DNA from 2 places in the Streptomyces sp. Sge12 genome. Region 1 is predicted to be linked to the other one. Evidence: predicted binding sites of a transcription regulator. Region 1 holds the regulator's gene; the other holds the start of a gene.

Evidence for each region. Region 1 encodes HrcA, which represses chaperone genes, less so after heat shock. Its sites were predicted from a motif close to TTNGCACTCNGNNNNNCNGAGTGCNAA; they were not measured.
Region 2: the regulator HrcA is predicted to act here: its motif matches at 4,662-4,688, upstream of groL (chaperonin GroEL).

The regions. Positions count from the first base shown of each region.
Region 1 is NZ_CP020555.1:5,282,151-5,289,547, reverse strand. It holds gene B6R96_RS23625 (nitronate monooxygenase) at 1-185, opposite strand, end outside; gene dnaJ (molecular chaperone DnaJ) at 343-1,479, opposite strand; gene hrcA (heat-inducible transcriptional repressor HrcA) at 1,480-2,496, opposite strand; gene B6R96_RS23610 (MBL fold metallo-hydrolase) at 2,645-3,370, shown strand; gene B6R96_RS23605 (DUF3097 domain-containing protein) at 3,399-4,196, shown strand; gene hemW (radical SAM family heme chaperone HemW) at 4,281-5,513, opposite strand; gene B6R96_RS23595 (AMP-dependent synthetase/ligase) at 5,693-7,397, opposite strand, start outside.
Region 2 is NZ_CP020555.1:4,403,615-4,411,011, forward strand. It holds gene B6R96_RS19745 (alpha,alpha-trehalose-phosphate synthase (UDP-forming)) at 1-775, opposite strand, end outside; gene B6R96_RS19750 (glucosyl-3-phosphoglycerate synthase) at 822-1,799, opposite strand; SAM riboswitch class I at 1,984-2,142, shown strand; gene thrC (threonine synthase) at 2,136-3,434, shown strand; gene B6R96_RS19760 (MoaD/ThiS family protein) at 3,628-3,906, shown strand; gene B6R96_RS19765 (cold-shock protein) at 4,322-4,528, shown strand; gene groL (chaperonin GroEL) at 4,856-6,478, shown strand; gene B6R96_RS38535 (hypothetical protein) at 6,576-6,701, opposite strand; gene B6R96_RS19775 (phosphoribosylanthranilate isomerase) at 6,760-7,365, shown strand.

The DNA.
Region 1 (7,397 bases):
CGGGTGAGCGCGCGCAGCTGCTTGATCTCGTGGTACATCCCGTCGGCCGTCTTGTAGCCGCCGGCGAGGAAGCCCAGTCCGCCCGCCTCGCACACGGCAGCGGCGAGCGCGGGGCAGGAGGCGCCGCCCGCCATGGGAGCCTGCACGATCGGGTACGGGGAGAGACCGTTCGCTGCCGAGGACATGGACTGCATCGTGCCACGTCCCGGGCAGGGGGCCGAATCATCGCATTCGCCTGGCATAGTCCCCTTCCCGGCGGGCCCGCGGCCCCCCGCCGCGCTCGTGCGACGAGCCCGGCCGGGGAATCCCCGGGCCGGGCTCGTGACGGTGGTGCGCGGTCGGTCAGCGACCGTTGAACGCGTCCTTCAGGCGGCTGAACAGCCCCTGCTGACCCGGCGCGAACTGGCCCATCGGCCGCTCCTCGCCGCGCAGCTTCGCGAGCTGGCGGAGCAGGTCCTCCTGCTGCGCGTCCAGCTTGCCCGGGGTGGTGACCTCGACGTGGACGATCAGGTCGCCGCGTCCGCCACCGCGCAGGTGGGTCACGCCGCGGCCGTGCAGCGGGATCGCCTGGCCGGACCCGGTGCCGGGCCGGATGTCGATCTCCTCCAGCCCGTCGAGCGTCTCCAGCGGGCATTTGGTGCCCAGTGCGGCCGCCGTCATCGGGATGGTCACCGTGCAGTGCAGGTCGTCCCCGCGCCGCTGGAAGGTCGGGTGCGCCAGCTCGTGGATCTCCACGTACAGGTCACCGGCGGGGCCGCCGCCGGGGCCGACCTCGCCCTCGCCCGCGAGCTGGATCCGGGTGCCGTTCTCGACACCGGCCGGGATCTTGACCGTGAGGCTGCGGCGGGAGCGGACCCGGCCGTCGCCCGCGCACTCGTGGCACGGGGTCGGGACCACGGTGCCGAAGCCCTGGCACTGCGGGCAGGGGCGCGAGGTCATGACCTGGCCCAGGAAGGACCGGGTGACCTGCGAGACCTCACCGCGACCGCGGCACATGTCACACGTCTGCGCCGAGGTGCCGGGAGCGGCGCCCTCACCGGAGCAGGTGTTGCAGACCACGGCCGTGTCGACCTGGATGTCCTTGGTGGTCCCGAAGGCCGCCTCGTCCAGCTCCAGGTCCAGACGGATCATGGCGTCCTGGCCGCGGCGGGTCCGCGAGCGCGGGCCGCGCTGCGAGGCCTGGCCGAAGAAGGCGTCCATGATGTCCGAGAAGTTGCCGAAGCCACCCGCTCCGAAGCCGCCCGCGCCGCCGCCGCCCGAGGAGGACAGCGGGTCGCCGCCGAGGTCGTAGACCTGCTTCTTCTGCGGGTCCGACAGCACCTCGTAGGCCGCGTTGATCTCCTTGAAGCGCTCCTGCGTCTTCGGGTCCGGATTCACATCCGGGTGGAGTTCACGCGCGAGGCGCCGGAAGGCCTTCTTGATCTCGTCCTGCGATGCGTCGCGGCGCACGCCGAGAACGGCGTAGTAGTCCGTGGCCACTTACGACTCCGCCAGGATCTGTCCGACGTAACGTGCCACTGCGCGTACCGCTCCCATCGTTCCGGGGTAGTCCATGCGGGTCGGTCCGACCACGCCGAGTTTGGCGACTGCTTCGCCGCCCGAACCGTAACCGACCGAGACGACCGACGTGGAGTTCAGTCCCTCGTAGGCGTTCTCATGCCCGATCCGTACGGCCATTCCCGACTCATTGGCCTCGCCCAGCAGCTTGAGGAGCACGACCTGCTCCTCCAGCGCTTCGAGCACCGGCCTGATCGTCAGGGGAAAATCGTGTCCGAAGCGGGTGAGATTGGCGGTACCGCCGATCATCAGCCGCTCCTCGGCCTCCTCGACCAGGGTTTCGAGGAGGGTCGCGAGCACCGTGGAGACGGTGCCGCGGTCCTCGGCCTCGAAGGATTCGGGGAGGTCCTGAACCAGCGGGGGCACATCGGTGAAGCGCCGCCCGACGACCCGGCTGTTGAGCCGGGCCCGCAGGTCCGCGAGAGAGGTCTCGCCGAAGGGGCTCGGGCAGTCGATGAGCCGCTGCTCGACCCGCCCGGTGTCCGTGATCAGTACGAGCATCAGGCGCGCGGGAGCCATCGAGAGCAGCTCCACGTGCCGGACGGTCGACCGGGTCAGGCTCGGGTACTGGACGACGGCGACCTGCCGGGTGAGCTGCGCGAGCAGCCGCACCGTGCGGCCGACCACGTCGTCGAGGTCGACGGCGCCGTCGAGGAAGTTCTGGATGGCCCGGCGCTCGGGCGACGACAGCGGCTTGACCCCCGCCAGCTTGTCGACGAAGAGGCGATAGCCCTTGTCGGTGGGGATCCGGCCGGCGCTGGTGTGGGGCTGGGCGATGTAGCCCTCCTCCTCCAGCACGGCCATGTCGTTGCGCACGGTGGCGGGCGAGACGCCGAGCCGGTGCCGCTCGGTGAGCGCCTTGGAGCCGACCGGCTCCTCCGTCCCGACGTAGTCCTGGACGATGGCGCGCAGCACTTCGAGTCTGCGTTCGCTGAGCATCGCGCGCACACCTCCAGCTCTGGTCCGTTGCCGTGTTCTGCCGTGTTCGTTGGCACTCTGATCGTTCGAGTGCCAGAGAGCCCCCGCTCAGTGTACGGCCGGGCGGTAAGCCCCTGGCAAGGGAGGCCCGCCAGGGTAGCGTCGCCGCATGGACGTGCGTTGGGAAGAGTGTGGGTGGGAACGGCTGACCGGACGGGCCGGCCGTCGGCGGCTGCCGGTGTGGGACTGCACCGTGGGGCTTGTGGTGGGCGAGGATTCCGTGCTCCTGATCGACCCCGGCTCGTGCCTGCGCGAGGGCGCCGAGGTGCGGGCCGAGGCGGAGCGGCTGACGGGCCGGCACGTGACCCATATCGCATTCACGCACGGCCATTTCGATCACGTCCTGGGCGGGGCCGCCTTCTCGGGCGCCGAGGTGTTCGGGGCGGTCGGGCTGGACTCGCTGCTGGCGGCGGAACGCGAGGAGCTGCGCGAGGACGCGGTCCGCCACGGGCTCGCGGAGGCGGAGGCGGCGGAGGCGGTGGACCTGCTGGTGCTGCCCCGGCACCCGGTGTCGGGCGAGTGGACGCTGGAACTGGGCGGCGTACAGGTGCTGCTGGCCAATGTGGGGCCCGGGCACAGCGGGCACGACCTGGCCGTCTTCGTACCGGGCGAGCGCGAGGTGGTCTTCTGCGGGGACCTGGTCGAGGAGTCGGGGGAACCCATGGCGGGCCCGGACGCCGTGCCCGGGCAGTGGCCCGCGGCCCTGGACCGGCTGCTGTCGCTGGGCGGGGACGACGCACTGTACGTGCCGGGTCACGGAGCGGTGGTCGGGGCGGACTTCGTCCGTGCGCAACGCGCCACACTGGCGGCCCGTTTCGGCGTGTCGGAGGCGTGACGCGCGCGGCTCTCCTACTGTCGGCCGGATGCGCGAGTACTCCCCCGACCTGACCCCCCAGTGGAAGCGACCCACGGCCGTGCCGGAGGTGGCGGCGGACCGCGACCTCGTGGTCGAGGTCGCCGGTACGGACTTCTGCGGCGCGGTGGTGGCCTGCGAGGCGGGCACGGTGACGCTGGAGGACCGCTTCGGCAAGCGGCGGGTGTTCCCGATGGAGCCGCGGGGGTTCCTGCTGGACGGCGAGGTGGTCACCCTGGTCCGGCCGGCGCGCGGCCCCGCGGCGCCGCGCCTGACGGCCTCGGGCTCACTGGCCGTCCCCGGGGCGCGGGCGCGGGTGGCCCGGGCGGGCCGGATCTACGTCGAGGGCCGGCACGACGCCGAGCTGGTGGAGCGGGTCTGGGGCGACGACCTGCGGATCGAGGGCGTGGTGGTCGAGTACCTGGAGGGCATCGACGACCTCCCGGCCATCGTCGCCGACTTCGCCCCGGCCGAGGACGCCCGCCTCGGCATCCTGGTCGACCACCTCGTCCCGGGCTCGAAGGAGTCCCGCATCGCGGCGTCGGTGACCTCCCCGCACGTCCTGATCGTGGGCCACCCGTACGTGGACGTCTGGCAGGCGGTGAAGCCGTCCGCACTGGGCATCCCCGCGTGGCCGGTGATCCCGCCCGGTCAGGACTGGAAGACGGGCGTCTGCCGGGCCCTGGGCTGGCCGGAGAACACCGGGGCCGCCTGGCAGCACATCCTGTCCCGGGTCACCTCGTACCGCGACCTGGAATCCACCCTCCTGGGCTCGGTGGAACACCTCATCGACCACGTCACAACCTGACCGCCCCCGCCCTCCAGCCCCGCCGGCGTTTGAGGCGCGGGGGTCCGGGGGCAGCGCCCCCGGCGGCCGGCCCGCCCGCGCGGGTCAGTCCACCAGGTCCCGCACCACCGCATCGGCCAGCAACCGCCCCCGCAGGGTCAGCACCGCACGCCCGCCCTCGTACGGCCCCGGCTCCAGCAGCCCGTCCGCCAGCGCCCTCCGCGACGCCGCCAGCCCGGCCGGAGCGAGCAGCGGCAACGGCACGCCGTCGACCAGCCGCAGCTCCAGCAGGATCCGCTCCACCCGCCGGTCCTCCGCCGACAGGAGCTCGCGTCCCGCCCCGGGCGACCGCCCCTCCGCCAGCGCCGCGGCGTACGCACCCGGGTGCTTCACGTTCCACCACCGCACCCCGCCCACGTGCGAGTGCGCGCCCGGCCCGGCGCCCCACCAGTCGGCGCCGCGCCAGTACAGCTCGTTGTGCAGGCAGCGGCCGGCCTCCGAGGTGGCCCAGTTGGAGACCTCGTACCAGGAGTAGCCGGCCTCGGCCATCACCGAGTCCGCGATCAGGTACCGGTCGGCGTGGACGTCGTCGTCCGTCATCGGGACCTCGCCCCGGCGGATCCGCCGCGCCAGCTGCGTGCCCTCCTCGACGATCAGCGCGTAGGCGCTGATGTGGTCCGGCCCGGCCCCGAGCGCCGCCGCGAGCGTCGCGCGCCAGTCCTCGTCCGACTCCCCCGGGGTCCCGTAGATCAGGTCGAGGTTGACGTGCTCGAAGCCCGCCGCCCGTGCCTCCGCGACGCACGCCTCGGGCCGGCCGGGGGTGTGGGTGCGGTCGAGCACCTTCAGGACGTGCTGCTTGGCGCTCTGCATGCCGAAGGAGACCCGGTTGAAGCCCCCGGCGCGCAGCTCGGCGAGGTACGCCGGGTCCACCGACTCCGGATTGGCCTCCGTGGTGATCTCGGCGTCCTCGGCGAGGCCGAATTCGTCCCGGATCGCCGCGAGCATGCGTACGAGGTCGGCGGCGGGCAGCAGCGTGGGCGTACCGCCGCCGACGAAGACGGTCCGGACCTGGCGGGGGTCGTCGCCGAGCACCTTCCGCGCGAGCCTGACCTCGTCGATCAGGGTGTCGGCGTAGTTCTCCCGGGAGGCGAGCACACCGCCGGTGCCCCGCAGCTCGGTGGCCGTGTAGGTGTTGAAGTCGCAGTAGCCGCAGCGCGTGGCGCAGTAGGGGACGTGCAGGTAGAAACCGAGCGGCCGCTCCCCCGCGCCCGCCAGGGCATGCGACGGCAGCGAGCCGTCTTCGGGCATGGGTTCACCGTCGGGGAGTGCGGAAGGCATACCCCCATCATCCCGCACCCCGCCCATGGTCAGCCCCGCCCGGCACCACTCCCGCCCCACTCCAGCCCCGCCGGCGTTTGAGGCGCGGGGTCCGGGGCGTAGCCCCGGGAAGGGCGCGCGGGACGGGGGGCCCGGCGGGGCGGGAGACCGCCCCGCCCCCGCCGAGCCCGCGGCAGGCGTTACGCCTCGCGCGACCCCTCGTACATCTCCTCGATCAGGTGCTTGAACTCACGCTCGACCACCGGCCGCTTCAGCTTCAGGCTGGGCGTGAGGTCGCCGTGCTCGACGTCGAGGTCGCGCGGCAGCAGCCGGAACTTCTTGACCGTCTGCCAGCGCTGGAGCCCCTCGTTGAGGGTCTGGACGTAGGTCTCGATCAGGCGGTTGGTCTCCGGCGCCGCCAGGACCTGTCCGTAGGTCTTGCCCTCCAGCCCGTTGTCGGCGGCCCAGGTGAGGATGGACGGCTCGTCGAGGGCGATCAGGGCGGAGCAGAAGTTACGGTCCGCGCCGTGCACGACGATCGTGGACACGTACGGGCAGATCGCCTTGAACTGGCCCTCGATCTCCGCCGGGGCGACGTACTTGCCGCCCGAGGTCTTGATCAGGTCCTTCTTGCGGTCGGTGATGCGCAGGTAGCCGTCGGCCGACAGTTCGCCGATGTCGCCCGTGTGCAGCCAGCCGTCGGACTCCAGGACCTCGGCGGTCTTGTCCGGCTGACCGTGGTAGCCCTGCATGATGCCGGGGCCGCGCAGCAGGACCTCGCCGTCGTCGGCGATGCGCACCTCGGTGCCGGGGAGCGGCTTGCCGACCGTGCCGGTGCGGTAGGCCTCGCCCGGGTTGACGAAGGAGGCGGCGCTGGACTCGGTCAGGCCGTAGCCCTCCAGGATGTGCACGCCGGCGCCGGAGAAGAAGAAGCCGATCTCGGGGGCCAGGGCGGAGGCGCCGGAGACGGCGGCGCGCAGCTTGCCGCCGAAGGCCTCGCGCAGCTTGGAGTAGACGAGCGCGTCGGCGATCTTGTGTTTGGTGGTGAGGCCGAAGGGGGCGGTCGCCTGGCCGGTGCGGCGGAAGTTGTCCTGCGTGACCTTCGCGTACTCGCGGGCGACGCCCGCCGACCACTGGAAGATCTTGTACTTGGCGCCGCCGGCGGCCCGGGCCTTGGCGGCCACGCCGTTGTAGACCTTCTCGAAGATGCGCGGGACGGCCGCCATGTAGGTGGGCTGCACGACCGGCAGGTTCTCGATGATCTTGTCGATCCGGCCGTCGACGGCGGTCACGTGCCCGGCCTCGATCTGCCCGGAGGTCAGTACCTTGCCGAATACGTGGGCCAGCGGCAGCCACAGGTACTGGACGTCGTCCTTGCCGATGAGCCCGGTGGCCGTCATGGCCTTGGCCAGGTACGACCAGTTGTCGTGCGGCAGCCGTACGCCCTTGGGGCGGCCGGTCGTGCCGGAGGTGTAGATGAGGGTGGCGAGCTGGTCGGAGGTGATGGCCGCGATCCGCTCGTCGACGGCCTCGGGGTGCTTGGCGAGGTACTCCTTGCCGCGCGCCTCCAGCTCGGCGAGGGAGAGCACCCAGCCCTCGGGGTCGCCCTCGGCCGCGACCGCGTCGGCGGCCTCGAGGACCACGACGTGTTCGAGGTGCGGCAGGTCGGTGCGGCGCTCGCGCGCCTTCGCCAGCTGCTTCGCGTTCTCGGCGATCAGCACCCGGCTCTCGGAGTCCGAGAGGATGAAGGCCGACTCGTCCGCGTTGGTGCTGGGGTAGATCGTGGTGACCGCGCCGCCGGCACACATCACGCCGAGGTCGGAGAGGATCCAGTCGACCCGGGTCTCGGAGGCGAGCGCGACGCGCTGCTCCGTTTCCAGGCCGAGGGAGATCAGGCCGGCCGCG
Region 2 (7,397 bases), 880 kb from region 1:
GCAGCTCGTCGCCGTCCACGCCCAGCGGGTACGCCCGCACGCTCGTGGTGCGGGCGGGCCACACCGAGTACCGGTGGTGCTCCACGACCGAGCCCTCGCGGACCTCGGCCTGCCCCCACGCGTCGTCCAGCCGCGCCGAGCCGAGGAACTCGGCCGCCCAGGCCTCGGTGTGGAAGCCGAGCACGTCCGCGCCGAGCATCCCCCACAGCAGGGTCTCGCGGACCACGTCCGGCAGCATCGAGAGGTAGGCGGGCGCGGCCCACGGGGTGTGCGTGAAGTGCGCGATCCGCAGGTCGGGGCGCAGCACCCGGAGCAGTCCCGGGACCAGCGCCAGGTGGTAGTCCTGCACCAGCACCGACGCGCCCTGCCCGGCCTCCTCGGCCAGGGCCTCGGCGAAGGCCTGGTTGTAGCGCTCGTACGACTCCCACCGGCGGCGGAACTCCGCGTCGAAGACCGGCTCGCGCGGGATGTCGTAGAGGTGGTGGTGGGTGAACCACAGCACAGAGTTGGCGATGCCGTTGTACGCGTCGTCGTACATGGTGGGATCGATATCCAGCATGCGGACGCCCGGTTCGGCGACGCCCCGCCGGACCGCCTCGCGGTCCGCGTCCGAGAGTGCCGCGCAGATCCACAGCGCGTCCGGTTGCTCGGCGAGAGCGGTGGAGAGTCCGGAGACGAGACCGCCCCCGCCGCGCCGGGCGCTGAGCGTCCCGTCCTCGGCGAGGGCGTAGGAGAGGGGGCCGCGGTTCGCTGCAACGAGTACCTGGGAAGCCATGCGGCCAACCTAGCCCGGCCCGCGCCCCCTCAAACCGTACGATCGCTCACGCCACGCGACGCAGCGCGTACTCCTTGATGCCCGCCATCGGCGGCCGCTCCTCGGTGTCCACCGGGTACGTCCGCGGTACGAAGCCCTCCGGTCCGCGCTCGAACTGCGTCAGCTCCGGCCGTACGAGGTGTCCGCGCGAGAGCCGTACCTGGGCGGTGCGGTAGATCGCCGCGGCCATCCGGCCCAGCGCCTGCCCGTCCTGATGGCGGTGGATCCGTACGCCCACGTCCACCTGGGCCAGCGCGTCCAGCCCGACCGTGTGCAGCGCGTCGACCAGCAGGCCCAGCTCGACGCCGTACCCGACGGGGAACGGCAGCCGTTCCAGCAGGCAGCGGCGTACGGCGTACTCGCCGCCCAGCGGCTGGACGAAGCCGGCCAGCTGCGGCCAGTGCAGGTTCAGGAGCGGGCGGGCGACCAGCTCGGTGACGCGGCCGCCCTGGCCGGGGGTCCTGCCGGGGGCGAGCCCGTCGAATTCCGGGCCCAGCGGCCGGTCGTACATCGCCTTGACGAACTGCACGTCCGGATCGGTGAGCAGCGGGCCCACGATCCCGGAGACGAAGGTGGCGGAGAAGTCCCGCAGGTCGGCGTCGACGAAGCAGACGATGTCCCCGTCGGTGGCCAGCAGCGAGCGCCACAGCACCTCGCCCTTGCCGGGCAGCGCCGGGATGCGGGGCAGCACCTCGTCGCGGTGCACCACCCGGGCCCCGGCCTTCGCCGCGACCTCGGCGGTGCGGTCGCTGGAGCCCGAGTCGAGGACGACCAGTTCGTCGACCAGGGGGACGGGCAGTCCCTCGATCAGCTCACGCCGGATCACTTCGACGATCGCGCCGACCGTCGCCTCCTCGTCCAGCGCGGGCAGCACCACGCTGACCGTGGTCCCGGCCGCCCGTTTCCGGTCGAGCAGCTGGTCGAGCGGTCGGTCGGCGGCGGACCAGGAGCGGTCGGCCAGCCATCGCTCCACCTCTTCCAGCACCCTCAGCACTCCCTGCGTGTCGGCGATATCCGCCGGTATGTGATCCATCTCGAGGTTCGGACGCCTGTCTCAACCGCCCGGCCCTTCGGTTACAGTCTTGAACAACGCGAAGGGCCACCGCATGCCGGGGGTCCTCGTGACAAACGCCCGGGCGCGCCGAAGAGCGCGTCGCCCGGTGCCATACCGCTCATCCAGAGGGGCAGAGGGACACGGCCCGTTGAAGCCCCGGCAACCCTCCAGTCGGTTCTCGCGATCGCGCACATCAGCGACGTCAGCGAGGTCCCCGGCTAGGGAAGGTGCCAATTCCGTCTCATGGCGAAGTGCGCCATGGGGAAGATGAGGAGAAAGGGCCTCGCCATCATGGCTGCACAGACTGTCGCCACCTCTGTTGATCTCGGACCTGCCACCGGCCTTTCCTGTCGCGAGTGCGGTACCCGTTTCGAGCTCGGCCCCATCTTCGCGTGCGCCGAGTGCTTCGGACCGCTGGAAGTCGCCTACGACCTCCCGACCGGTGACCCCGAGACCCTGCGCGCCGCGATCGAGGCCGGCCCCAACAACATCTGGCGCTACGCGCCGCTGCTGCCCGTCCCCGCGGACGTGGCCGCCAAGCCCAGCCTGAACCCCGGCTTCACCAAGCTCGTGGACGCGGCCAACCTGGCCAAGGAGCTGGGCGTCACCGGCAAGCTGTACGTCAAGGACGACTCCGGCAACCCGACGCACTCCTTCAAGGACCGCGTCGTGGCCATCGCCGTCGAGGCCGCCCGTGCCTTCGGCTTCACCACCCTGTCCTGCTCCTCGACCGGCAACCTGGCCGGCGCCGTCGGCGCCGCGGCCGCCCGGGCCGGCTTCCGCTCCTGCGTGTTCATCCCGCACGACCTGGAGCAGGGCAAGGTCGTCATGGCCGGTGTGTACGGCGGCGACCTGGTCGGCATCGAGGGCAACTACGACGACGTCAACCGCTTCTGCTCCGAGCTCATCGGCGACCCGCTGGGCGAGGGCTGGGGCTTCGTCAACGTCAACCTCCGTCCGTACTACGGCGAGGGCTCCAAGACCCTGGCGTACGAGATCTGCGAGCAGCTCGGCTGGCAGCTGCCCGACCAGATCGTGATCCCGATCGCGTCCGGCTCCCAGCTGACGAAGATCGACAAGGGTCTGCAGGAGCTCATCAAGCTGGGCCTGGTCGAGGACAAGCCGTACAAGATCTTCGGTGCGCAGGCCGAGGGCTGCTCCCCGGTGTCGACCGCGTTCAAGGCCGGTCACGACGTGGTCCGCCCGCAGAAGCCGAACACCATCGCCAAGTCCCTCGCGATCGGCAACCCGGCGGACGGTCCGTACGTCCTGGACATCGCGCGCCGCACCGGCGGTTTCGTCGAGGACGTGAACGACGAGCAGGTCGTCGAGGCCATCAAGATCCTCGCGCAGACCGAGGGCATCTTCGCCGAGACCGCGGGCGGCGTGACCGTCGGCGTGACGAAGAAGCTCATCGACAACGGGCAGCTCGACCCGACGCTGACCACCGTCGTCCTCAACACCGGTGACGGCCTCAAGACCCTGGAGGCGGTGGCCGCGGACAGCGGGCAGACCGCCACCATCCGCCCGAGCCTGGACGCGTTCCGCGCCGCCGGCCTGGCCTAGGGGGTGTCCGGCGGGTCAGGGCCGGGTCCCCGGCCCGCCCGGCACCGCGCCTTGCCGCGTTGTCGTCGGTCGCCGACGCTCCGCGTCGACTCCCTCCTCCGCCTTGCAATGCACGGCACCAGACGACCCGGGGACCCGGCCCTGACCCGCCGGACACCCCCTCTCCCCGCCCTACCGGAAAGGCAGTAGCGCCATGAGCGTCAACGTCCGCATCCCCACCATCCTGCGCACCTACACCGGCGGCGCCGCCGAGGTCCCCGCCGAGGGCGCGACCCTCGCCGAGGTCATCGAGTCCCTGGAGAAGAGCCACCCGGGGATCGCCGCGCGCGTCCTGGACGACCAGGGCAAGCTGCGCCGTTTCGTGAACGTCTACGTGAACGACGACGACGTGCGCTTCGAGGGCGGGCTGCAGGCGGCGACGCCGGACGGCGCCGGCGTCTCGATCATCCCGGCCGTGGCGGGCGGTTGCTGAATGCCCGGATCCCCGGGATCACCTGACTGGTGACACGCGCAAACCGAAATTGCCCCCTCCGCTAGAAGCGGAGGGGGCAATTCTGCTTGATTGGGCACGGTAGGGTTGGGGAAGTCCCCTCCGCTGTTCTTGCCCCCTGCATATGAACGGGCCGCGCAAGGGTCGACATCGGGCCAACATGCGAGTGCGGTATGGGGCTTTGGCGAGATATGCCCGGCCCGAGTTGCCCGGGAGTATGGCAAATTTTCACTCTATTTCAATGTTTCTCGGTGTCCAGAATTCTCATCGGATTGACCTGTTGCAGACAGCATCCGCGCAGATACATTCAGCCTCGGTCGACGCGTTCCGACGCAAGTTCTGACCCGGGATCGCGAAGTGCGTTCCTGCGCAAGGGCCAGTAATAGGGGAGTTAGGCATGGCTCAGGGCACCGTCAAGTGGTTCAACGCGGAGAAGGGCTACGGCTTCATCGCGGTCGACGGTGGTGCGGATGTGTTCGTCCACTACAGCGCCATCCAGATGGACGGGTACCGCACCCTTGAAGAGGGTCAGCGGGTCGAGTTCGAGATCTCGCAGGGCCAGAAGGGTCCGCAGGCGGACATGGTCAAGCTCGCACTCGGCTAGTCCTGGCGCGATCGACCGCCGACGCACAGTGTGCATCGAAGACCTGGAACACCATGAGGGGCCCACATCCTGGACACGGGATGGGGGCCCCTCCTGCGTATGCCCGGTAGTGGCGGGGCTTTGCACCAAGCCGCTTGCACTCGAGGGGGTCGAGTGCTAATCATTGGCGTTAGCACTCTCCACGTGAGAGTGCTACTGAAACGAGGACCGGGTCGGTGAGGCCCGCAGGGTCCGGTGGGAAGGAACCGCCGGGCACGCAGGCCGTCCGTCGCGGGCGCGGGCGCGGTCCTGGGAGCAATCCACCGCTGTCCGGGAGGACCACTTCAGATGGCCAAGATCATTGCGTTCGACGAGGAGGCCCGTCGCGGCCTCGAGCGTGGGATGAACCAGCTCGCCGACGCCGTCAAGGTCACCCTTGGCCCCAAGGGTCGCAACGTCGTCCTTGAGAAGAAGTGGGGCGCCCCCACGATCACCAACGATGGTGTCTCCATCGCCAAGGAGATCGAGCTCGAGGACCCGTACGAGAAGATCGGCGCCGAGCTGGTCAAGGAAGTCGCCAAGAAGACGGACGACGTCGCCGGCGACGGTACGACCACGGCCACCGTCCTGGCCCAGGCGCTCGTCCGCGAGGGCCTGCGCAACGTGGCCGCCGGTGCCAACCCGATGGCCCTCAAGCGTGGTATCGAGAAGGCCGTCGAGGCCGTCTCCGCCGCCCTGCTCGCCCAGGCCAAGGATGTCGAGACCAAGGAGCAGATCGCTTCGACGGCCTCCATCTCCGCCGCCGACACCCAGATCGGCGAGCTCATCGCCGAGGCCATGGACAAGGTCGGCAAGGAAGGCGTCATCACCGTCGAGGAGTCCCAGACCTTCGGTCTGGAGCTGGAGCTCACCGAGGGCATGCGCTTCGACAAGGGCTACATCTCGGCGTACTTCGCCACCGACATGGAGCGCATGGAGTCGTCCCTGGACGACCCGTACATCCTGATCGTCAACTCCAAGATCGGCTCGGTCAAGGACCTGCTGCCGCTCCTGGAGAAGGTCATGCAGTCCGGCAAGCCGCTGCTGATCATCGCCGAGGACGTCGAGGGCGAGGCGCTCTCCACCCTCGTCGTCAACAAGATCCGTGGCACCTTCAAGTCCGTCGCCGTCAAGGCCCCGGGCTTCGGTGACCGCCGCAAGGCCATGCTCGGTGACATCGCCATCCTCACGGGCGGCACGGTCATCTCCGAGGAGGTCGGCCTCAAGCTGGAGAACGCCGGTCTCGACCTGCTCGGCCGCGCCCGCAAGGTCGTCATCACCAAGGACGAGACCACCATCGTCGACGGTGCCGGTGACAGCGACCAGGTCCAGGGTCGCGTCAACCAGATCCGCGCCGAGATCGAGAACTCCGACTCGGACTACGACCGCGAGAAGCTCCAGGAGCGCCTCGCGAAGCTGGCCGGCGGCGTGGCCGTCATCAAGGCCGGTGCCGCGACCGAGGTCGAGCTCAAGGAGCGCAAGCACCGCATCGAGGACGCCGTTCGCAACGCGAAGGCGGCCGTCGAGGAGGGCATCGTCGCCGGTGGTGGCGTGGCCCTGCTCCAGGCCTCCGCGGTCTTCGAGAAGCTGGAGCTCGAGGGTGACGAGGCGACCGGCGCCAACGCCGTGAAGCTCGCCCTGGAGGCCCCGCTCAAGCAGATCGCCGTCAACGGTGGTCTCGAGGGTGGCGTCGTCGTCGAGAAGGTGCGCAACCTCCCGATCGGTCACGGCCTGAACGCCGCGACCGGCGAGTACGTCGACATGATCGCCGAGGGCATCATCGACCCGGCGAAGGTCACGCGCTCCGCGCTGCAGAACGCCGCGTCGATCGCCGCGCTGTTCCTGACGACCGAGGCCGTCATCGCCGACAAGCCCGAGAAGGCCGGCGCCGGTGCGCCGGGCGGCATGCCGGGCGGTGACATGGACTTCTGATCGACCCCGGCTCCGGCCACTGGTTGATCGGCTGTTCTCGAACGAGGGCGGCACCCCCACGGGGGTGCCGCCCTCGGGCGTTTCGCCGGGGGCGGCCTCAGGCGGCGGGGTGCGCGATGAAGGTGACCTCTTCGTGGTCCCCGCCGAGGGCGATGTTCAGTCCGGCGTCCAAGGCGTGCGCGAGGCGGCGCAGCAGGGGCAGGGGTCCCGGTGCGATGTGCATACCAAGGAGTGAAACGGGTCGGCGCCGTTGATGCGGGGTGCGGTGGAAGACTGGGCGCATGAGCGATCTCTTCGTCAAGATCTGCGGCTTGAAGACCGCGCACGACGTCGACGTGGCCGTGGCGGCCGGGGCCGACGCCGTCGGGTTCGTCTTCGCGCCCGGCAGTCCGCGTACGGTCGATGCCGCGGTCGCGCGGGAGCTCGCCGCGCGGGTGCCGGACGGTGTGCTCACCGTCGGGGTGTTCCGGGGGCAGTCGGTGGCGCAGGTGCGCCGGTTCGCCGAGGAGAGCGGGGTGCGCGGGGTGCAGCTGCACGGCGAGGAGGGCCCCGAGGACTTCGCGGCGCTGCGCGCCGACGGCCGGACCCTGCTGCGGGCCACCGCCGAGCACGTGGAGCGCTGCGGCGAGTACGGCGAGGACCTGCTGCTGCTGGACGCTCCCGACCCGGGCTCAGGCAAGCCGTGGAACTGGGGCTCGGCGGACTTCACCGCGCCCGAGGGGCGCTGGCTGCTGGCCGGCGGCCTGAACCCGGGCAATGTGCGGGAGGCGGTCCGGGTGACCGGCGCCTGGGGCGTGGACGTGTCCAGCGGGGTGGAGCGGGAGCGCGGCGTGAAGGCGCCGGAGCTGATCCGCGCCTTCATCGAGACGGCCAGGGCCACCCTCTAGTACCGGCGAGCAGGGTGACGATCACGAAGGCC